DNA from 2 places in the Oceanobacillus sp. FSL K6-2867 genome. Region 1 is predicted to be linked to the other one. Evidence: a T-box and tRNA genes for the amino acid it is inferred to sense, from the RefSeq annotation. Region 1 holds a T-box; the other holds one or more tRNA genes.
The links. A T-box is a leader RNA that pairs with one kind of tRNA and senses whether it is charged. The one in region 1 lies ahead of argS (arginine--tRNA ligase), so its partner is inferred to be a tRNA-Arg.

Region 1 (12,028 bases):
GCTATTATCAAGAGCTATTGCAGGAATGGAGAGAATTCACAAATGGGGTAAACCAATTAATTAAAGAAGGTGATATAGATGAATAAAGATCAATTCTTCAGCAAATTAAATGTGTCTTTAAAAAAGCTCCCATCTCAAGAAAGAGAGGACATTTTACAGGACTTTGATGAGCATTTTACGATTGGATTAGAAGAAGGAAAAACAGAGGAGCAAATTGCAGAATCATTAGGTTCTCCACAGCAAATTGCAAAAGATTTAACAGCGGCCTACCATGTGGAGAAGGTAGAAGAAACGATAACGACAGCTAATATTTTTCGTGCGGTTTGGGCTGTGATCGGGTTAGGATTTTTCAATTTGGTAATTGTATTGGGACCATTTATTGCACTAGCAGCTCTCATTGTTGCAGGCTGGATAGCAGCGGGTTCCTTTATTGTATCGCCATTACTTGTTCTTATAAACACATTTATGTATCCGGAAATATTCCAGTTCTTTGATTTGTTTTTCTCGATTGGTTTGATGGGGCTTGGCCTATTTATTGCTATCGGAATGTATTTTGCAACTCGTGCCGTAACAAGCGGCTTTATCCGTTATTTAAAATTTAATATGCGCGTTGTTAAAGGAGGTATGAAAGATGCATAATATTAAAAAGATAGCCGCCATTGCATTAACTTTATTATTAATAGGGATTATCGGAACAATTTTCACAGTAGGGTCGAAAAACGAAAACTATGTACCAGAAACAATTGAACTAAAAGATGAGGTTTATGAAGAGATTGCAGTTCAGTCAAATAATGCGGTGGTAGAAGTTGTTCCTTCAAATAACGAAACCACGACCGTTGAATTTAGTGGGAACACCGAAAAAAACCCGAAGTATGATGTAAAAGCAGATGTAGAAGGCAGTATGCTGTCAGTTACTGTTAAGGAAAAGTGGTTTAAATTTTTTAACTTCGATTTTTCATTTTCATCCCCAAAGCTGACGGTTTATGTGCCGGAAAAGGCATATGAGACAATTCAAATTGATACAGATAATGGGCGTATTGATGCCCATGAACTAGAAGCGAGTGAAATGCATATAAACTCGAATAATGGACGAACAAGTGCGAGCGACTTAGACGTAAATGAATTACATGTAACAACAAATAATGGCCGAATTGAGCTGAAAGATATACAGAGCTCGGAGGTTATTAGTGAAGCAGACAATGGAGAAATCAAATTGGAAAATGTTGAGGGAGAGCTGAAGGGAAGAACGAGCAACGGAAAAATTACACTCGTTACGGAACATTTAGATCGCCCAATTGACTTCAGTACAAATAATGGGCGAATAAATATTCAAACAGAAAACAAACCGACAAATGCAGTCTTTGATGTAAAGGTCGATAACGGAAAAGCAAGGATTTTTGGTAACTCGAATTGGAATACAGTTGTTGGAGATGGAGATAATCTTATTAAACTAACAGCGAATAATGGTGGTATTACAGTAGAAAAGTAAAACCGGAAATAGCCGCGTTTCAATTAAATTTTGTTTAATTGAGGGCGGCTTTTTTCATGTTTCTAAAAGTGTAATATTACCGTAATCATTCTGTAAAAATACATCCAATTTTTTTATAATGATTTTTTCTATGAAACTATATATCCTATTAACATAGAAATAAGGAGGATATAGAATATGTTCAAGAAGATTAGCAAATTGATTTTTGCATTAATTATTTCATTATCATTACTAATACCGACTGCTGCGTTTGCAGCTAGTTCATATACGGTTGCTCCAGGGGATACGATTTGGAAAATCGCTCTAAAAACACAAACAGGAGTTAGTGAGATTATCGGAGCAAATTCACAATTAAAAAATCCGAATCTTATTTATCCAGGACAAAGCTTGCAGATTCCACCAAATAATGAATATCAAGTGGAACAAGAGGTCATTCGTCTTGTTAATGCAGAGAGAGCAAATGCTGGTTTGCCTGCATTAAAATACGATTGGGAGCTTGCTAGAGTTGCGAAGCATAAGTCGCAGGATATGAAAGATAAAGGATACTTCAGTCATACAAGTCCTACATATGGTTCACCGTTCACAATGATGCAAAACTATGGCATTAAATACAAATCAGCTGGTGAAAATATCGCGAAAGGTCAAAGCACTGCACAGCAAGTGGTAAATGCTTGGATGAATAGTTCAGGACATCGGGCGAACATTTTAAGTAAAGACTATACGCATATCGGTGTCGGTTATGTGAAATCAGGTCACTATTGGACACAAATGTTTATGAAAAAATAAATGGATATTGATTTTCAGTTGGAATTCATATATACTAACGAGAATTATATTGAATTCGATGATGAAGAGAGTAGTTATGATGGTAACGCAAGCGAGTTGGGGGATGGTGTGAGCCCAATCGTTCTATCCTAATGAAGCGGACTTCTGAGAAACAACCCGAAATGTAACAGAGTAGGGTGCAGTCGGGTAATGGCCGTTATCCATTTAAGAGTTGGTTTGATAAACAATCAGAGTGGTACCGCGGGTAATCTCGTCTCTATTTAGAGGCGGGATTTTTTTGTTTTGAAAAGAAATGGAGGATGAAAATAGTGGATATCATAAAAGCGTATGCAGAGGAAATAACCCTACAATTAGATGGGGTTTTAGGGCTGGAAAAAGTTATCGATCTAATAGAAAAACCAAAGTTTGAGGAGCAAGGTGATGTAGCCTTTCCATGTTTTACACTTGCTAAGGAATTAAGAAAGGCTCCAAACATAATCGCGAAAGAGTTAGCGGGAAAAGTAAACCATCCCATTTTCGAGAGGGTTGTCGCAAATGGGCCGTATGTAAATGCCTTTTTAAATCAGAGAATGGTCAGTAAACATACTTTAGCATCGATTATAAAAAAAGGAGACCGCTACGGTTCAATGAATTTTGGTAAGGGGGAAAATATTACAATTGATTTTTCATCTCCAAATATTGCAAAACCCTTTTCAATGGGGCATCTGCGTTCAACTGTAATTGGTAATTCACTTGCAAATATTGTTGAGAAGTGTGGCTATCAATCGATTCGAATTAATCATCTTGGTGATTGGGGCACACAATTCGGAAAGCTTATGGTGGCATATAAATTATGGGGTGTTGAGGAGCGTGTGAAAAAGGAGCCAATTCAAGAACTGTTAAAGCTGTATGTGCAGTTTCATGCTGAAGCGGAAAACGACTCCACCTTAGAAGATGATGCAAGAGCCTGGTTCAAAAAGCTGGAAGATGGAAACGAGGAGGCATATTCCCTTTGGAAATGGTTCCGAGATGAATCTCTCCTAGAGTTCGGGGAAATTTATAATTTACTAGGAGTTCATTTCGACTCGTATCATGGGGAAGCATTTTATAATGACAAAATGGATCGAGTCATTAACCTTCTGGAGGAAAGCGAACTATTACAAGTTTCCGATGGTGCAGAAGTAGTAGATTTATCTGAACATGAATTAGCACCTTGCTTAATCAAGAAATCAGATGGTGCAACACTATATGCTACGAGAGATTTAACAGCCGCTATTTATCGTCAGGAAACCTATAAATTTGAAAAGTCATATTATATTGTCGGTCATGAGCAGAGTTTGCATTTTAATCAAATTTTCTTAGTGCTCCAAAAGCTTGGATACGATTGGGCTAAGCAATTAGTGCATATACCATTCGGTTTCATCTTGAAAGATGGGAAAAAGATGTCGACTCGAAAAGGGAAGGTCGTTCTATTGGAAGAGGTTATCCAAGAAGCGATTCAACTGGCAGAAAAAAGTATCGCAGAGAAAAATCCGAGCTTACAAAATAAAGCCGTTATAGCAGAAACGGTCGGAGTTGGGGCAATTATTTTTCATGATTTAAAGAATGACAGACAAAATAATATCGAGTTCTCATTGGAAGATATGCTGAAATTTGAAGGAGCAACTGGACCTTACGTACAATACACACATGCAAGAGCCTGTTCCATCTTAAGAAAAGCCGAATATGAAGATACAGTAATGAACGGCTTAAATGATAGCTCTAGCTGGTCTGTTGTGAAACTGTTAATGGAGTTTCCAGCAGCCATTGAGCGAAGCTTTAATTATCATGCGCCATCCCAAATTGCAAAATATCTCATTGAACTATCGCAGGAATTTAATAAATACTATGGAAATGTTAAGGTTTTAATTAAGGATGAGGAACTAGAAAGCCGGCTGGCATTGGTAAAAGCTACAACGATTGTGTTAAAAGAGGGATTGCGATTGCTAGGAGTAAATGCCCCGCATGAAATGTAACGTGAAAATGGTGCTCCCCTCTATATTAATAGAGGGGAAGAAGTCTTACCCGACCGGTGTACCATTTTCGACGACTTCATCAGGAGCAAGCAGGATGACGTCATTTGCCCCTGCAACACCACCAAGTACCAATACTTCTGATTTATACCCCGCAATACGCATTGGCGGGAAATTGACGACTGCAACGACTTGACGTCCAATCAATTGCTCGGGTGTATAGCGCTCGGTAATTTGAGCAGAGGAATTTTTCCTGCCCACTTCTGCTCCGAAGTCAATTTCCAGCTTTATTGCAGGCTTGCGTGCTTCTTTAAAAGGCTCCGCGTGAATGACAGTACCAACTCGAATATCTAGTTTTTGAAAGTCTCCAATTGTTGCCATGTAGATACGCTCCAATTCATAAATGTTTTTCTATTACTATACTACAAGTGTTTCATAATTGAAAAAATATAATACTTAGTTGTGTTGAAAAACAGTACTGTAGTGATAAAAATGAAAGCAATATTAAAAATCCAACTATCACTCTAGAAAAATACAATAATTATTCTTTAAAGAAGTGTGACATTTTCCAAATGTTACACTTCTTTTACTTTTTCCTGTTATAACTGTCCGTAAGATTTTATCTTATTCACTAAGCCTTAAGGCTTAGTGAGATTCAGCCCTAAGCGCAATGTTAGGAATATTTAGTTAGATTATAATCAGATTAGTTATGAATAGAAAGAAGGAGGACTAAAGAATTGTAACATTTTTGTAAATAAACAATAAAAAACAGATAATTTTAACTATTTTGATCTATACTTATTTGGATGTTATCAATTCAGTTGAAACTTTGTTTGGGGATAGGAGGATTTTCATTGGTAAAGTTTATTTTAAAAAGGAAGATTCTGGTAAGCTTGTTAACAGTTTTGGTTCTTATTTTAGGTGTTTATGCTTTAACAAAGTTGGATGAAGAATTAATGCCAGAAGTTGATTTTGATGGGGCATATGTAAGTGTTAGTGCAGGAGATATGGCCGCCATAGAAGTAGAACGAAATATAACTACGCCCCTTGAGCAAAGTTTTCTAGGAATTGATGGGGTAGAGGATGTTTTCTCAACAACTAACATTGGATATAGTAGTATTCAAATAATGATTGAAAAGGGGCGGGGTGAAGAGGTTTCTAAGGAAATTCAATCGATAGCGAATAGCATCAAGGCTAATGTCTCAGATGTGACAGATGTTATCGCAGATCAAATGAGTATGAGCTCCAGTTACGAGTTTTTCATGGATGTTTCAGGAGGAGATATGGATGAAATGACAACTTTTGCAAAAGAGGTACTCGAAGCTCGTTTGGAGGACTTGTCAGAAGTAAAAGATGTTGCCTTAATGGGAATTCAAGAATATGAAATGGTCGTAGCGTTTGATAGAGAAGAGCTTACTGAGAACACATTAGATAGCACGCAGGTTATCTCCATTATTCAACAAGCCAATACGGAAGCAACCTTAGGAGAATTTACTGGTGAAGAAGAGCAGCCAGCACTCCGCTTTGAAACCGAGCTTTCTTCTGTAGAAGATGTTGAGAGTATTCCGATACAGACACAAAATGGATTGGTCCAAGTAGAAGATATCGCTACTGTTTCCTTGCAACCATTAGAAACCTCTTCCAATGTGTGGAAAGAAGGATCAAAAGATTTTATTTTTGTTCAAGTTGGTCGTGCAGCGGATGTTACACAAATCGAGATGGCAGATGCGATTAGACAAGAGCTTCAGGAAGTAAAAGATGAAGGATTAGTAGCTGGATTTGAATTAAATGAGCTTGTCGCACAAGCGGATTATGTAGAAGACTCGATTGATGGAGTAACTGAAAATATCCTCATAGGAGGTATTATCGCTATCATTGTGTTACTCCTATACTTACGTAATGTTCGTGCAACGGTTGTTATCGCGATTTCCATTCCAACTTCTATACTATTAACATTTATTACGATGTGGTTATTGGACTATAGCTTTAATATGTTAACCTTGATTGCGCTTGGATTAGGAATAGGAATGATGGTTGATTCCTCCATTGTTATCTTAGAGTCTATCTTTAAGAAAAAAGAACAGGGACTTGCAGCATTTGATGCGGTAGTGAAGGGAACGAAGGAGGTAGCATCGGCTGTTATCGCTTCTATGCTAACTACCATTGTTGTGTTTTTACCAATTGGGTTAATGGGTGGTGACGTAGGGCAGTTTATGGTAATGCTGTCTGCTGTTGTTGCAATAACCTTGATCAGCAGTGTGATAGTCGCCTTTACTATTATTCCAGCACTATCTGAGAACTTCCTGAAAACCGGTAAAAATAAAAAAGCAAAGGAAGGCATATTGATCAGGGGTTATGGTAATTTTATTTCATGGGTTGTTAAGAAAAAGCGTAATAGCATTGCCATGATTGCAGTATTCTTCCTTATGTTAGTTGGTTCCATCTTTTTAGTATTTAGAATACCAATGACGATTATGCCAGATGTATTAAATCGTTATACGGAATTAATGATTGATCTGGAAACAGGTGTATCTATTGATGAAAAAAATAAAGTGGCAATGAAAATAAGTGAGACATTAGAGGAAGTTGAGGATACGGAAACCAGTTATATTATCGATGATGGATCCATGTTTTTCATGCTTATTAATATGACAAAGGGCGATGAAATCACAAGAGAACAAAAAGAAGTCAATGAGGAAATATTAAGTTCTTTGCGCGAGTTAACAGATGATTATCCAATTAAAAGTGTACAGAGTGCGATGTCTGTAAGTTCCGGCCAGCCTGTTCAGATTCAAGTTAAAGGAGAAAGCTATGAGGAACTGCAAACACTTGCTGCAAATGTCACGGAACGGTTAGAAGGAATTGAAGGAGTAGTTGGAATTACGAATTCAGTTGAGCGGACTTCAATAGAAAAAGTGGTAGAGCTGGACTATGAAGCGATGGAGGATAGAGGAGTAACAGAAATGCAGCTTCTCCCATTCGTTCAAGAAGCCTTTCTTGATATGCCAATAGGTGAAGTAACGGCAAATGAGGGTACAGTTCCTTTAGTAGTGAAGTGGGATGAGCAAATAGTAAATGAAGATGAATTACTCGATTTGAAAGTTCCTACAGTAGAAGGAGAAACTCGTTTATCTACTTTTATCGATTTACGAACTGTGGATACACCGAATGAAATCTCTCATAACAATGGTGAAAGGTATATAACCGTATCTGCAGATATTGAGGATACAGATTTAGGAACAGTAAATAGAGAGGTTCAAAGGATGATTAATGACCTGGATACACCAAGTGGATATACAATCTCTGCTGGAGGGGACTTGGAGACACAGCAAGAGCTCTTAACCGATTTGATTCTTATCTTCGTTATCTCTATTTTTCTGGTATACCTAGTAATGGCCGTGCAATTTAACCATTTAGCACATCCAATTATTGTAATGTCGGTTATTCCAATGGCCTTTGTGGGTGTTGTTTTAGGTTTATTCGCCACGCAACGGGAGCTAAGTATCATGTCAGGTATGGGGGTTATTATGCTTATTGGGATTGTATTAAATAATGCAATTCTGCTTATTGATCGAACAAACCAATTGCGCAGAGAAGGTATTCCTGTGAATGATGCAGTAGTCAGGGCGGGGAAAGATCGTATTCGGCCAATTTTTATGACGACTTTTACTACGGTTGGTGGCATGCTGCCACTTGCATTAGCAACTGGAACAACTGGAAATTACCAAGCACCAATGGCAACAGCAGTTATTTCTGGACTGATGTTTGCAACATTGATTACATTAGTTTTAGTTCCAGCAGTTTACCGTACATTCAATGCAATAGGATATGGTTTAGGTCGATTGTTTAAAAGAAAGAGTAAAGCACAAGAAACAGTAGAGGATGAAGCGGTATAAAAGATAAGAGTTCCTTCCAAAATAGAATTGGGAGGAACTTTTTATGGATTGCTATTTTCAAGCTATAATGTAAAATAACAATCAGCATTTACATAAAAATTAGTACCAGTTACTAATACTATATGCTAAAATAGATATATACTATTATTATAGAAAAGAGGAATAAGCCATGTATTATTTTGCAGCTTATTTATTAAAGTTCATTCTAAGCTTATTTGGCAGAATCAAGGTATACCAAAAAGAAAACTTACCTCAATCCGGAGGATATATTATAGCATGCACCCATACAGGATGGGTTGATATTTTATGGTTAGGTGTATCCGTATTACCAACAAAAATTTATTATATGGCAAAAAAAGAGCTATTCCAGACCGGTTTTACGAAATGGCTAATGGAAGGCCTGCACGCCTTTCCGGTTGACCGGGAAAACCCTGGACCAAGTTCGATAAAAACACCGCGAAAATTACTAAGGGATAACAAAGTAGTCGGGATATTTCCCAGTGGGACGAGAACAAGTGAAGAAACGCCATTAAAAAGAGGGGCAGTAACAATAGCAGCACATTCGAAGGCTCCGATTGTTCCGGTTGCTTATACTGGACCAAATAATTTCCCAGAACTATTTAAAAGGAAAAAAGCAAAGATTATTTACGGTGAACCTATTTACCTGTCTGCAGATCACCCGAAAAAGGAAGCAATGGAAATCATGATGAATGAATTGAATGCGGAGATGAATCGGCTGCAGAAGGAGATAGAGTAATAGCAGGCCAGGCTCCATCTATCAATTCGGAAAGTAAAAGTTACTTCTGGAAACTTTTCACTCCCTAAATTTCACGGCGGTTAATATTGAAGTGTAGGAACGAATGTTCTATAATGGGATTAGGTATCAAAATATGGAGGGGATATTGCTGAGGCCTAATTTAACAAAAGATATGAGTATCCAAAGTTTCGAAGATTTCTATTGGCTGAAAGAAGAATTACAAGCATTTTGCAAAGAAAATGGAATAAGTGCATCAGGATCCAAATTAGAGATTTCTGACCGGATTGAATCTTTTCTTCGTACAGGAGAGATAAAAAAGCCAATTCGAAAAGCAATGGAGAACAGAACAGTGCTACAAAGAGAATTAAGTCTTGATACAGTCATTTCAGAAAACCATCGTTGCAGTCAGCGGGTAAGAGCTTTTTTCAAAACCGTTATCCCTAACTTTCATTTTTCTGCTTATATCCAAAACTATTTCAAAAACAATACTGGAAAAACGTATCGTGATGCTGTAGAAGCTTGGTATAAAGAGGAGGAACGCAAGAAAGACCCATCGTATAAAAGACAAATTGCACCTCAATTTGAATATAATCAATATATTCGTGATTTTTTTGCTGACCCGGCTAATCAAGGAAAGAGCCGAAAAGAAGCAATCGAAGCATGGAATACGATTAAAAAACTTCCTGGAAGCAATAAATACATGCCCGATTATTAATTATTGAGGCAACTCTTATACTAAAGGGAAAAAGCAAGCATATGGATAGTATGCTTGCTTTTTTATACGCATATTGCTTTTTAAGAAACCGAATAAAGCTCAATTCGCCAAATAGATGTATCTGATTCAAAGGTTTGCTCATGCTCTAGCCCGAGTTCTTCCGCATTCTCAATGGGAACAGCTGAAAGAATATAGTCCCCGCCCAGGTTTTTCAATGCCTCAGTGTCGATATTCAGCTGGTTGATGGCTCCATCCCTGTTCTTTGTAAACATATAATCTTTGCCATGTTCCGCAACATACATATATAATCTTCCACCCCATGTATCAAAGTAGTTTTCTAATGTTGCACTTTTATCTAGTTCACCAGCAATAACTTCTCTGAATGCATGCTTGTATTCGAGTGGAAAAGAGTTGTTGTACGTATCGAGTGTATAGAATCCGTTATATTGTGCGATTGTTGGGTGCATGCCAATGCTAACAACTCGGTATTCCGACTGATCTCTTGCGATATATGCCTCAATTTCGTCAAAAAGATCTTCAGAATAAAACTCTTTAAATGTTGGTGTGTTAATAGCTTCATATCTTAATTCTTCTGTAGTCCCAAATGCCAGGAAACATTGGAGCGAGATAAGAATGCAAGCAATGATTTTTCCAAATTTCAAATGCCTCCAGAAAATTACTAAAGCTAATGCAAAGCAAATATACCAAATTGGCGGATCAAGAAAATGCACTCGAGCAAAATTGAATGTATTTGCTAGTGAGAAATGATCCTTCACAATTCTTAAGCCTTCCCAATACCAAAATGCGTACCAAACAGAAATAACAAAATTAAATACGAAAAGGCTCATCAACAGTCTCGGTTTTACATTACTAAAGGCCGCAACGAGCAAGGCAATTAAAATTGTTGGAATGATCAAATACGTTTGCAATGCCATATCATGCGTATGACCGTATAGAAAGTTTTCCCATGATAGCTCAACACTGCGTTCAAACGTATTATAACCAAGGTCTAATTCACCACGATGGGAGGTAAAGCCCTTATCAAAAAACATCGATACGATTAGCAAATAATCTTTGATTAAATAGATGCCTGTCATTGCTGCAATAGCAATGAAAAATGGCCAATTTACTTGTTTTTTCTTTATCCAGTCAATCAGCCAAAAAACGCCTAGTAATCCAAGGAAGAAGATAAAGCTAAGTACAAAGTTTGAAAAGAATGGGATGATAAATAAGAGAATCCAGTAATATTTCGGTACATCCCAACCATCTTTTCGTATCGTTAAAAACAAATGCAATGCAAGTGGGATACCAGCAATCGACAGTACGCCTGAAGGCCAGTATGGAAGCATTGCGAAACCTAGAGAAGCTCCGACTGTAATGATGTGTATGTACGTATTACAACCGGAACGAAAAATATGCCTTGAAAGCAGGAAATACATTCCAAAAAATGCGGCAAACCGCATGATCGTTTGGCTGATACTATAAGCTGTCATTGGTTCAAACAGAACATAGAGCCATACGACAGCATCGAAGCCAGAAGGAAGAGCGCTTCTTGGTAGACCATTAATCACATTCGGTAATGCAGTGTCTGTCAATGTGAAAATCTGCCCGCTTTCGGCAAGGATTTTATACCAGACGATATTTGAATCTAAATTATCATGCATGCGGATATGCGTGTCCTCGCCTAATAGGTAGTAGGGGAGGAGGTAGCCTATTAGGATAAGGGTCGCAATCAGCATGTATTTATTTTTGATAAAAAAGTTTAATGGTTTCGATAACATGGCTGACATCCTTTGTGTTTATTCCATAGTAAAGCGGCAGTCGAATGATTCGTTCGCTATCTGTCGTGGTATACTGATCCATCCCAATAAATTTCCCGAACCTTTGCCCAGCCATAGCTGTATGTAATGGGACATAATGGGAGACAGCCATTATATTATTTTCTTTTAAATAAGATGTTAGATCAGAGCGTTCTTGCTCATCCTTTGCTTTGATATAAAACATATGAGCGTTATGCTCACAATCGTCCGGTATATGTGGCCCTTCAATAATCCCTTCCTCGATTAATGGCCACAGTCCGGTTGCATACTGGTCCCACGTCTGTAAACGATCGTTATTTATCAATTCCGCATGCTCAAGCTGAACGGCCAAATAGGCGGCATTCAACTCGCTTAATAAATAGGAAGAGCCAATATCTCGCCATGTATACTTATCGACCATGCCTTTCATAAATTGTGAGCGGTCAGTTCCCTTCTCTTGTAAAATTTCTGCCCGTTCAATAAGAGATGGCTCATTAATAATAAGGGCACCACCTTCTCCAGAAGTATAGTTTTTGGTTTCATGAAAGCTATACGTTCCAAGGTGCCCAATTGTTCCAAGAGCCTTCCCTTTATA
Region 2 (12,028 bases), 1.5 Mb from region 1:
GATGCTTCAATGTTTTCAGCTTTCACGATTGCTTCCAATGTTAGGTTTGTTTTAACGCGTTTTGCTGCATCTTCTTTCATTTGCTCTTTCAATGCATCTTTATCCTGACCAGCGAATTGAGAATACATTTCAAGTGTCATGCCTTGCATTTGCAATTGCTGTTCAAACTCTCTTAGCATTTGATCAAGCTCTGTCTCAACCATTGCATCTGGAATGTCAACTTCTGTGTTTTCAGATGCTTGCTGAATTAATGATTCGCGCTTTTTGTTGTCTGCATCTTGCTTACGCTGTGATTCAAGCTCTTCACGTTTTTTATTTTTCAATTCGTCAAGTGTTTCTACTTCATCATCAACATCTTTAGCGAACTCATCGTCAAGTTCTGGAAGTTCTTTTGATTTAATTTCATGAATCTTAACTTTAAATACAGCATCTTTACCAGCTAAGTTTTCTGCATGGTATTCTTCAGGGAAACTAACTTCGATTTCTGTTTCTTCTCCTGCTTCTTTACCAATCAATTTTTCCTCAAATCCAGGAATAAATGAACCTGAACCAATTTCTAGTGAATGGTTTTCACCTTTACCACCTTCGAATGCTTCACCATCTAAGAAACCTTCAAAATCGATAACAGCTGTATCGCCATCCTCTATTTTTCCGTCTTCTTTTACAACAAGCTCTGCGTGACGTTCAAGGATCGTATTAATTTCATTTTCAACATCTTCATCTGTAACTTCAACAGATTCTTCTTCAACTTCCAGTCCTTTGTAGTCCCCTAAAGTAACTTCAGGCTTCACTTCAACAACAGCAGTGAAAACCAAGTCTTTTCCTTTTTCAATTTGTTCAATATCTACTTCCGGCTGTGCAATTGGAAAGATATCTGTTTCGTCAATTGCTTTTGTATATGCCTCTGGCAAAACGATATCTACAGCGTCTTGATAAAGTGCTTCTACACCAAAACGTTTTTCAAACATGCCGCGTGGAATTTTCCCTTTACGGAAACCTGGAATCTGTACATCTTTCGATACTTTTTTGAATGCTTTGTCCAATGCTAGATTAAAATCATCCGCAGGTACTTCAAACGTTAATTTTCCTTTGTTACCTTCTTGTTTTTCCCATTTTGCTGTCATTCATAATCCCTCCAAAATCTATTGTATCAATTCATTTTCATAATTTAATGTGTGAATGATAGTTATATTCGAATTTGCAACCATCTCATTATAACATAATTTGTATGGCTTTCAAGCATTTACTGCCTCATTCATCTATTCTTCGATAATGCTTAAGTATAAAGAATCACACATACTAATCTCTTTCATTTTCCGTGCAATTGTCTCCGATACTCCATCGTCAGCATTTGTAGGTATATGTAAATACTGTTCTCCTATTTTCTTGATTGCTTCTGCAATGTCGCCAACTTCTTTATTCGTTGGCATGAACGGGTAAACGACATAAACATAACGATATAAAAGTTGCTTTAATAATTGAAATAACGTTGGATTCTCCTGTTCCATATTCCGTAAAATAACTAGAATTTGGTTATAGATGTTATTGCTTTTTATATCCTCTAACTTTAAAGGTACTATACCCATGCTTAAACTAAATTTATGTATTTCCACTTCATCAGAGACATTGCTTTCCTTCATCCAAATTAGAAGAGCCGTTTTAATAACGGGATGAACATGTTCATTTGTTAAAAGAGATAAAACATCCCGGTCAGGCCGTACTTTCATACTCCGCATACGATTAACAATACGCCATTGTTCCTGATGATTATCTTGATTAATAGCTTCATACAATTCTTCTATGATAGAACTTTTACTTTCTACTGCTAAATCCATTTTCATTTGTTCACTCATATCATACAGCTGTTTAAATTGCTCCTCAAGAAAATCAGGAACTGAACCATTCTCAAATTCGTATTCGATTTGTTCCATCAACAAATCATACTGATTGGTCTGAAAAAGAATCGTTAAATAAATATGTACATAATGATAATAATCTTCGTTCCTAAGCTGAAGCAATTCCTCACATAAATCCTGTGCTTCCGCAGTTCGACCTAGTTCCATTAAACATATCAGCTTACCAATTAGAATTTCGTGATTATCAATATGGTAGCTCAATAGGAGATTCAGCTTATTTAATGCCTCTTCATAGCGTTTCTCCTGTAAAGCGAATAAGCTTTCTTCCTCAAGTCTTTTCTGCAGCTTCGGAAAAAGTATTATATTTTCTGATTTTGAACCCATTTATTCACCTCTTTCCTCTATTATATAGTATATGAATTTCTTTAATTTGTATAAATACCCAAAATGAAAGAAATTAAACACAGAAATATAGAAAGAGAAACCTATTTGATGTGATAGGTTTCTCTTTAGCAGCGTTCTCAGTAAAGCATAAAGCGGTATACCCACTATTTGTAAGCGCTACTATTAATAATCAATTAAAAAATAAGCTCCGAAGCTTAGTTATGTAATTAATTTAAGTATAAATGAATTTGAGAATGATTGCAATTTTCAAAGAAAAAGGTTTGCTATAGAATTATGGAGAGCGCATTCTCAAAATGAGAGGGTAGATGAATATATTATCATAATTTAAAATATGATTATGACTTTAATTGCATAAACCTATAATAGAATTTTAAGTGCTGCCAAGCAAAAGAACAAATATTTTTATGATGTGCATTCTTTAACATGGGTTTAAAAATTTCAGATGTTTATGAACTGATAGTTTCAGGAAGCTTTTAGTAAAAATCCCTCCGCCAAGTCACGGTTCTGGCGGAGGTCAGATCTAATAATAACGGGATGTGAGTTGAGACTGTTTCGTGCTACTTACCATATCAGCAAAAGCGGAAAAGATTTGAAACATCGTTCATGGACATTGGTCTACGAATGCTGGTACCCTTTACATTTATGAGAGGGCCCCCGCTTATGATATTTGCAGCAGCCACCACCATGTCTTTCATGTTCTGAGGCATGGCATTCACAAACAAAATCCATATGGTTGCGAACCCGATTACGATTTTTACAACTCTTTACATTTCCGAAAAAAATTATCGTAACAACACATATATTTTCTCCCCCATGACGTAAAAATCGATCGGCCACATTAATAGTATATTGATTAATTGTACTGAGTGACTGGACAAACTGGCTGGTATAAACGAACAATTTTCTGATGATTACAAAGAAAACAGCCCACCTCAAAATCGTTATAATGATACAAGCCAATACCAAATAAATAAGGAGTGGCTCGTATACTACTGATCTAAAAATGCCACTCCTCCATTGATATAATACTATCGCCAGTCTGCTCTATAGACAGTTTTACCTTTTAATGTGCAATCATATCATGGACGATACTAGCTCCATCCATATCTTTTGGGTAATATGTTGGCCAATGTTCTACTTCTTCTAATAATGCTTCACGATCGTTCCCCCAATACAAGTGGTAATGTTCAGCCACTGTTGGATAGATATTATGATCACTGAATTGAATAAATTGTGGAAGCTCATCGTTTTTATCTGCTAATTTAAAAATAAATCGAACTCCTCTATTTCCTGCTTCATACGTTAAGATTTCATAACCGTCATAAACATATTCACCTGTAAGTTTGTTGTCATTATTAAAGAACGTCACCGTATTGCCTTCTATGATAATACGGTCAACATCAGTTTCGTATCCATGCTTGTAATATTCCTTATATCCTTTAGCACTCATGTCTCCATCATGCTCTGATTTATAAGAAAACACTTCATCCAACGTACCATCCTGCAAGTATGGATAAACGGACTGCCAGTCTCCTTCCCAATCAGAAAGTTCACGATCCTTAACTTGACTGTCTTCGAAATAACCATTGTAAATTTGTTCATCATGACTATGGTGATGGTCGTGACCATGATGATCATCAATCACAATTTCTATTGGTGCCGATTGTACATAAGCTTCATGTTCATCATTGAAAAGAACCGCTTTTATTTGTTGACCATTATTGATAGCCTCACCTTTAAAACTGCTGCCTTCTTGATCTTCACTAAGAGTCCATCCAACCTCTTGATTATCTCTTATGTACCAGTGCCAATGATCAAATTCTTTTCCTTTTTCAAATACAGCCGTTAGTTCGACAATATCCCCAGTGTGATAATGATCTGCTGCTCCTTGGATATCAACTTCCTCTGGTGCTTGATGATTGTTACTGCTGTCATGATCATGTAATGCACTGGAAGATGATTCCTTTTTCTCTTGCTCCTCTGCCTTACCTTCTTGCAAATCAGCGTTCTGGCAGCCGAACAACAAAACTAGAAGACTAATAATTACTATTCCTATCCCCTTTGCAAATAAACTTTTCATTCTTAACACGCTCCTTTTTCTATATAATCGTAACTATTACTATTCGTAATAGTTACGATTTAGATTATACACAGTTTTATTAGAGAGCGTCAATATAAATATTAAAATATTATTAATTTTATTAGATTAGAAATATAGATAGAGATTTATTATATAGAAAGGATAAAAATACTATAATTAGCGCGATAGAGAATAGTACGATTCTTTAATAGAGGAAGCAAACTCCCTAAACTAATTATATAAATATGAAAAAAAGCCTTGCAAACATTTGTTTACAAGGCTTTAAATAGCGTCCCAGGCAGGATTCGAACCTGCGACCCACAGCTTAGAAGGCTGTTGCTCTATCCAGCTGAGCTACTGGGACAATTATTGTTTTGGAGCGGGTGAAGGGAATCGAACCCTCATCATCAGCTTGGAAGGCTGAGGTTTTACCACTAAACTACACCCGCGTCTTTTTCTATAAGTGAGAATATGTTGTTCAAACGCTGATTAAGAATGCACTACTTAACTATATATGTAAAATACCACAAATTGTTCTCGCTGTTTTTAGCGGACAAGAATTATTATAGGCAGGAAACCGTCTTTTGTCAACACTTTTCGTAAAAAACTTTTAAGGAAGTGTTTAAGCACTCCCTTAAAAGTAAACTTTATTTTATATTGATACGTTTTTTGTTAGAGCTTCCACTAACTCCCCATTTACATTATAAAAATGAATAGTTATATCTGAAGGATCATCCCATCGCATGATAGCATAAGTTTTTTCATTTCTTCCTTTAGGCAGTCGGATACTCCCCGGGTTGATAAAGAGCTTCTTTTCGACTTTTTCTGCACCTGCGATATGTGAATGCCCAAAGCAAACTACTTGCGCATTTTCTTCTTCTGCTCGGTATGATAGCCGCATTAGATTCATTTTCACATCAAAAAGATGTCCATGTGTAATATAAAAAGTCAACCCATCAAGCTCTATTGTTTGTTCATCTGGGTAGCGGACGTCGAAATCACAATTTCCTCCTACCCTGTAGAAGCCTTGAAGCTCGTCTGCATCGAATTCCAGTTCTGAGTCCCCACAATGAATTGACCATTTCACGTCGTGCCTTTCTTTTATAGCAACAACTTCATTTGACAAACCATGACTATCACTTAAAATTAATACTTCTGCCAAATCATCACCTCCAGTTTAAAGGCTGCACTAAAAATGCACTTATAACGTATGTATCCATTTTTCTAACTGAATAATCGCATTTCTGCGATGGCTGATTCGATTCTTTTCTTGTGGGTCTAATTCTGCCATGGTAACCCCATATCCATCTGCTATGAAAATCGGGTCATAACCGAAACCATTTTCTCCCTTTTCCGAATCGGTTATTCTTCCTTCGCAATATCCAGTCCGAAAAGTTGTTTCTCTCCCAGGTACAGCGATTGCTAATACACAAATAAAACGTGCTGTACGTTTAACAACGGGTACATCTTCCAACTCCGCTAAAACCTTATTAATGTTCGCCTTGTCGTCTTTTGGCTCACCTGCATATCGTGCAGAAAAAAGGCCCGGACGTCCACCTAGCGCATCGATTATTAAGCCGGAATCATCAGCAAGTACCGGTATGTTTAATAATGCTGCAATTTGCTCAGCTTTTAGAGCAGCATTTTCTTCAAAGGTTGATCCAGTTTCCTCGACATCTGGAATTGCTTGATCTAAATCAAGTAATGATAAGGCTTCAATTGATTTTTCTGCAAAAAACTCCTTAAATTCCTTTGCTTTTCCTTGATTTTTTGTAGCAATAATAATATGTTTCATCATTGATCTCCTATTTTTTCACGGAATTTGTTTCACCAATTCGATCTGCCAGCTCACCAATCGTTCCCTTTTGAATTTCTATGATTTGCTGTAATCCTTCTTCAGCAAGCCCCAACATCGCCTGCAGCTGTTTATTAGAAAAAGTTGCTTCCTCCCCAGTTCCTTGGATCTCTACAAATTCACCAGAACCAGTCATAACAATATTCATATCGACATGGGCTTGAAAGTCTTCTTCATAATTCAAATCTAATACTTCCTTACCATCCGGTAAAACACCCACAGAAATTGCAGCTAAGTAATCACGTACTGGCATTTTAGAGATTGCCTTTGTCTCTAGCATTTTGCCAAACGCAAGAACGACTGCGATAAATGCTCCTGTAATCGATGCTGTTCGTGTACCTCCATCCGCTTGTATGACATCACAGTCTACCCAAACGGTTCGTTCACCGATTTTGTCTAAATCGACTACTGCACGTAAAGCGCGGCCAATCAATCGCTGGATTTCCATCGTTCTTCCACTGACTTTCCCTTTTGACGATTCACGAATATTTCGCTGAGCAGTCGCTCGCGGCAGCATTGCATACTCTGCAGTAATCCATCCTTTGCCTTGCCCTCGCATAAATGGAGGAACACGGTCTTCAATACTGGCATTACAAATTACCTTTGTATTTCCAACCTCTATTAAGACAGAGCCCTCAGGGTGACTTATATAGTTTTTCGTAATCGTTATCGGTCTCAAATTATTCACTTCACGTTGATCATTTCTCATAAAAAATTCCTCCTCTTACAACATTAGCTTATCATATTTTCTGCAAAAGCAACATGCTGATACATTTTTATTACGTAACTTTCATCACTATTAAAAAAGATACATTTCCTTACATATAAGAAAGAGGCCTGCAATGGCTGCAGCCTCTTTCGGTTATAGTTTTTCTGTTGGTGTAAATGCCTGCTTCGTTACTGGCTCTGTGTATTCCTCCCCGTTTTCATTAACGAGTTGCTCTACATCTTCCACCTTTACATCAACTGCCTCGATATTCTCTTGTTCCGTTAGTGTCCTTACAAGTGTTTCCATTACTTCATCAGCAATTACTGCTTGCTCCGAATCTTGTAAAATGTCTTTGCTAAAAACAAGTTCCAGTACACCATCATTTAATTCAGGCTTATTCGTCAATATTGTATCCGGGTTAAAAACATGAACAACATTCGTATTTAACCCTGGTCCATCAATAAGCGCCTGGACTATCGAACTATATTCATTGTCATTGTCCTCTGCAACTTCGATATGCTGTGTTACTGGTACATAATAACGATTCTCGCCGTGTTCTGCAGGATAGTATAATGTTACCGCCGTACTTTCAAGTAAATCTAAGGTATCTGTGTCAGCAATGTTAATACCGTTTGTCCGTGAATAACCTTCGCCAATCGGCGTGCCGTTTACCGGCATTTCCGTTTGGGGATGCCCATTAATCCAAAGTTTGACTTTCGATACATTTTCAAATTGTGTTAATGTGTGGGTGATCGATTCTAATATTTTCAACTCATCAGCAGCTTCATAGTTTTTAAATTCCTCCGAAACGTCTACAATCATTGTGCCATCTTCTTGCAGATTGACCCCAAGCACCTCTGTACCCTCAGGCAAAACAGCTTGAAAACCATTTGGCAGCATCTCGGTTACCGGCCCACCTTTTACAAGATATTCTACTACCTGATGTGCAACTTGTTTTGTATTTGGCAATTCAATTGTTTGCGGAGCTACCATACCATTTGCATCCATTAAGTACAGCTGCCTCGCAACAGTTTCCTCCGAATCTGCCTTTTCATTAACATTTTCTTCATTTTCTTTATTCACTGCATCTTCTTCTGATATATTTTCCAAATTATCAACTGCCTCAGCATTTGGAGGTGGGTCCATCTCTTCCATCGATTGTTCTCCCTTGAAACAGCCAGATAGAATCACCGAAATACTAATCGTTCCAATCAAAAGCTTTGCTCGCTTATGCATGCCATTACCTCCTACGATGGTTTGTACTATTATATATACGAGCCCTCTGTGAAAATAGACCAATCAATATTAGAAAACTTGGCAATTATGCAGCTTTTAAATGAAGCCCATTAGATTAGCACTTATGAAAAAATCAGGTATCTGATTTTTTCAGAATACCTGATTTTTATCCAAGATTTGCTTTTCTGATTGTCAGCATTTGAAAATTTCCATCTTTAAAAATCCCTTTTGAAATTTCGATAAAAATTTCCAGCTCGCCAGTTGCATAAAATTGATGAACAGGTGGATGTTCCACTTTATTCAATAAATGATGAACATCTAAAATGGTACTTGCTTCTCTTGCAGTTTCCTCGCTTGAGGAAATAACGGTCACATGGTCTCCGATCACTTCTTGGATTGTATTTTTCAATAGTGGATAATGAGTACACCCTAAAATAAGGACATCCATTTCTTTGTCTTTTTTTAATGGAACCAGTGATTCTTCCACTACCTTTTTGGCCTGCTCACCGCTAAGAATCCCTTTTTCCACCATTGGGACAAACAAAGGACAAGCTAGTGCATTTACATGAATATCTGATTTTATTTTTTTTAATGCCAGCTCGTATGCACCACTTCTTACCGTACCCTCTGTTCCAATAATTCCGACTTGATTATTGTTTGTAAATTTAATTGCTGCTCTTGCACCAGGCTTTATAACGCCAATGACTGGAATATCCAATTTTTCTTTTAGGTCCTTCAATGTAAAAGCAGTTGCAGTATTACATGCGATAACAAGCATTTTAATATTTTTTGTTAATAAAAATTCTACCATTTCCCATGTGAATTTCTTTACCTCTTCTTCAGTCCTTGGTCCATATGGACATCTTGCTGTATCCCCTATATAAATTAACTTCTCCTTTGGCAGCTGTCTCATGAGCTCATGAACTACCGTTAAGCCGCCGACACCGGAGTCGATTACACCAATTGCTTTATCCAAATCTGTTTCTCCTCTTTGTTGTTATTTTCCATTCACTATTTTCATTTCCTGATATAGGAAATCTAATAAATGATTTAGTGAAAGCTTCTCATCTTCGCTGAATTTATTAAGAACTTTACCTAGATAGTCTTGTCTTTCCTGTATTACTTCACGAATTATTGTTTTCCCTTTTTCTAATAAATGGATTCGAACGACCCTTCTGTCATTTGTATCACGTACTCTTTCAACAAGTTCATTTTTCTCCATACGATCAACCAAATCCGTCGTAGTGCTAAATGCCAGACTAATTTTATTGGATAGCTCTCCAATCGTTAAATCACCTTCTTCTAACAGCCATTGCAAAGCAACGAATTGAGGTGATGTAATTGGATAATTGTTTAAGATTTTACGACCATTTTGTTTGATCATTCCAGATATATAACGGAGCTGCTTCTCCATTTTTTTTATAGAATCTGCTGATTCAGATACTTCTTTTCCCAAAGTGTTACCTCCTAATTTTCTCCTTAACAAATAGTTTATCACATGATATTCCCAAATAAGGGAAATATCCTTTGCACAGTATATACAAAACTAAATAATTTGCCTATCATAGGAAAATCCCTGCTTGTCCAAAAAAATACTGATAATTCATAAACACACATTCTTAAGAATTACTTTTATTATATATTAAACGATATCCGCAAAATTAGAAACTAATCGTTACTTTTCAATTGTAAAAACATCCTTATGGAAAATATCGTCCCTTATTTTTAAATTTTTAAAATAAAGTTATTGTATTTTAGTTGTACATTTCCGCTAAATGTACGCACCGTTTCTGACAGTCTTCATAAGCTATTATTGACTAAATAATTTCCCTTCATAACTGTAGCTCTATAGAGCAAGGAGGGGGTAACATTTGAAGGACAACGAGTATAAACCGAAGCAATTACTGACCAAACGCGAAAAAGAAGTGTTTGAACTATTAGTGCAGGATAAGACAACAAAAGAAATAGCACAAGAATTGTTTATTTCCGAAAAAACTGTCCGGAACCATATTTCAAATGCTATGCAAAAATTGGGAGTTAAGGGGCGGTCTCAAGCCGTAGTAGAACTTCTTCGCATGGGGGAATTAAAGCTCTGAAAAATCGACTTCCCTTTATAGGGGAAGTCGATTTTGTTTGGCTAGAAGCTGTTTCATTTCGTCAGGTATTGGAACTGGACGACCTTTTTTGGGATTTATATAAACGATTCGTCCTCGTCCAGTTAAGGCAATTTCTTTGTTTTCTTTTACACCCATATAATGCACATCAAAGGAAGTATTGCCAATTGTTGCAACTTTTACATACATTTTAAGACGTTCATCAAAGTACATTTGCTGCAAATAATCACATTGCAGATCTGCTACAATAATCGCTTCATCGCTCTTGAGATTGTTGAGAATACCGAGTGAATTCAGAAAGTCTACCCGCGCTTCTTCGAAATAAATAAACGCTGAAACATTATTTACATGTCCATACATATCCGTCTCTGAAAAACGTACTTTTATAGGTATATAAAAACTAAACTCAGAACGCCATTGATCCATATTTTCAATATAGTTAACTGTTTTCATACGATCACTCCTGAATAGTTAATTTCAAACACTCTACTGATAACTTAAAACAATCAGATTGAGCAGGTGGTTAATCAACTTACCGATTTTTGGTTATAAATGATATAAACGGTGAACTAATCTGGAGTGAAGGATTGTGCGTATACTCCAATTCGGAAATACATTTCGCTTTTTACGGGTAACCCGTGAGCCTCCTCGAACTATCGTACTTTGTAGTCTCACTCTGGTCACGTATCCCGCATAAGTCTTCGTGTATTTCCTCCGCTAGAATCGTCTCACTTCCTATTAGTAGAGTAGCATGGTTTTTCGAAACAGAAATGTTGCTTTAACCAGTTCGGGTGAGCGAAGGGCGTTGACTCCAACGGAAACAGCACGTGTCTAAAAACTCACCGGAAGTGGCTTTCTTCCGGAGAGGCTGAAGCCGTGCCCTAAGGTGCCCATCCGTCCGCAGCGATCCCGGACGGCGACAGCTGCTCCTACCACAGCAGCTAGCTAGCTGACAGACTGTGCGATTATACAAATGACCCTCACCAGCGATTCGGAGAGGGTCATTTGTAATCTATCAATCTAGTAATTAATGTGCGTTGTCACTGCCAAAGAAGTTTTTAAATGCTTGAATGTTTGTCGCACGGTTCATTGCCGCAATTGATGTCGTTAATGGAATGCCTTTTGGACACACCTGTACACAGTTTTGAGAGTTTCCGCAACCATCAATTCCACCGTCTTCCATTAATCCATTCAAGCGGTCACTCTTATTCATTTCACCTGTTGGATGTGCATTGAATAGGCGTGCTTGTGAAATTGCAGCCGGTCCAATGAAGTTCGATTTGTCGTTCACATTTGGACAAGCTTCTAAACAAACCCCGCAAGTCATACATTTAGAAAGCTCATAAGCCCATTGGCGTTTCTTTTCAGGCATTCTCGGACCAGGTCCTAAATCATGGGTACCATCAATTGGAATCCAAGCTTTTACTTGTTTTAATGCATCAAACATACGTTCACGGTCAACGATTAAATCACGAATAACCGGGAATGTAGACATTGGCTCAAGTCGAATTGGCTGCTCGAGCTGATCGACCAAAGCAGCACATGATTGTCTAGCGGTACCATTGATAACCATGGAACATGCACCGCAAACTTCTTCAAGACAGTTCATATCCCACATAACAGGCGTTGATTTTTCCCCTTTTGCGTTTACTGGATTTTGTCTGATCTCCATGAGTCCGGATATAACATTCATGTTTTTCCGGTAAGGAATTTCAAATATTTCCTCATAAGGAGCAGAATCCGGGCCGTCTTGTCTAGTTATAATAAAAGTAA

Region 2: it encodes a tRNA-Arg, which carries the amino acid that the T-box ahead of argS (arginine--tRNA ligase) is inferred to sense. The anticodon was not compared.

Annotation. Positions count from the first base shown of each region.
Region 1 is NZ_CP150144.1:1,664,322-1,676,349, reverse strand. Features, by position in the region: gene NSQ77_RS08260 (PadR family transcriptional regulator) at 1-86, shown strand, start outside; gene NSQ77_RS08255 (DUF1700 domain-containing protein) at 79-639, shown strand; gene NSQ77_RS08250 (DUF4097 family beta strand repeat-containing protein) at 632-1,489, shown strand; gene NSQ77_RS08245 (CAP domain-containing protein) at 1,667-2,275, shown strand; T-box leader at 2,325-2,536, shown strand; gene argS (arginine--tRNA ligase) at 2,590-4,269, shown strand; gene csaA (chaperone CsaA) at 4,315-4,647, opposite strand; gene NSQ77_RS08230 (efflux RND transporter permease subunit) at 5,121-8,162, shown strand; gene NSQ77_RS08225 (lysophospholipid acyltransferase family protein) at 8,332-8,919, shown strand; gene NSQ77_RS08220 (DUF6434 domain-containing protein) at 9,068-9,634, shown strand; gene NSQ77_RS08215 (DUF6044 family protein) at 9,715-11,415, opposite strand; gene rffA (dTDP-4-amino-4,6-dideoxygalactose transaminase) at 11,378-12,028, opposite strand, start outside.
Region 2 is NZ_CP150144.1:163,375-175,402, forward strand. Features, by position in the region: gene tig (trigger factor) at 1-1,124, opposite strand, end outside; gene NSQ77_RS00805 (tetratricopeptide repeat protein) at 1,260-2,240, opposite strand; gene NSQ77_RS00810 (metal-binding protein ZinT) at 3,325-4,341, opposite strand; tRNA gene NSQ77_RS00815 (tRNA-Arg) at 4,632-4,705, opposite strand; tRNA gene NSQ77_RS00820 (tRNA-Gly) at 4,717-4,790, opposite strand; gene NSQ77_RS00825 (metallophosphoesterase) at 4,994-5,503, opposite strand; gene NSQ77_RS00830 (XTP/dITP diphosphatase) at 5,543-6,136, opposite strand; gene rph (ribonuclease PH) at 6,147-6,905, opposite strand; gene NSQ77_RS00840 (GerMN domain-containing protein) at 7,059-8,141, opposite strand; gene racE (glutamate racemase) at 8,308-9,117, opposite strand; gene NSQ77_RS00850 (MarR family transcriptional regulator) at 9,139-9,555, opposite strand; gene NSQ77_RS00855 (response regulator transcription factor) at 10,013-10,237, shown strand; gene NSQ77_RS00860 (thioesterase family protein) at 10,253-10,708, opposite strand; gene sdhB (succinate dehydrogenase iron-sulfur subunit) at 11,283-12,028, opposite strand, start outside.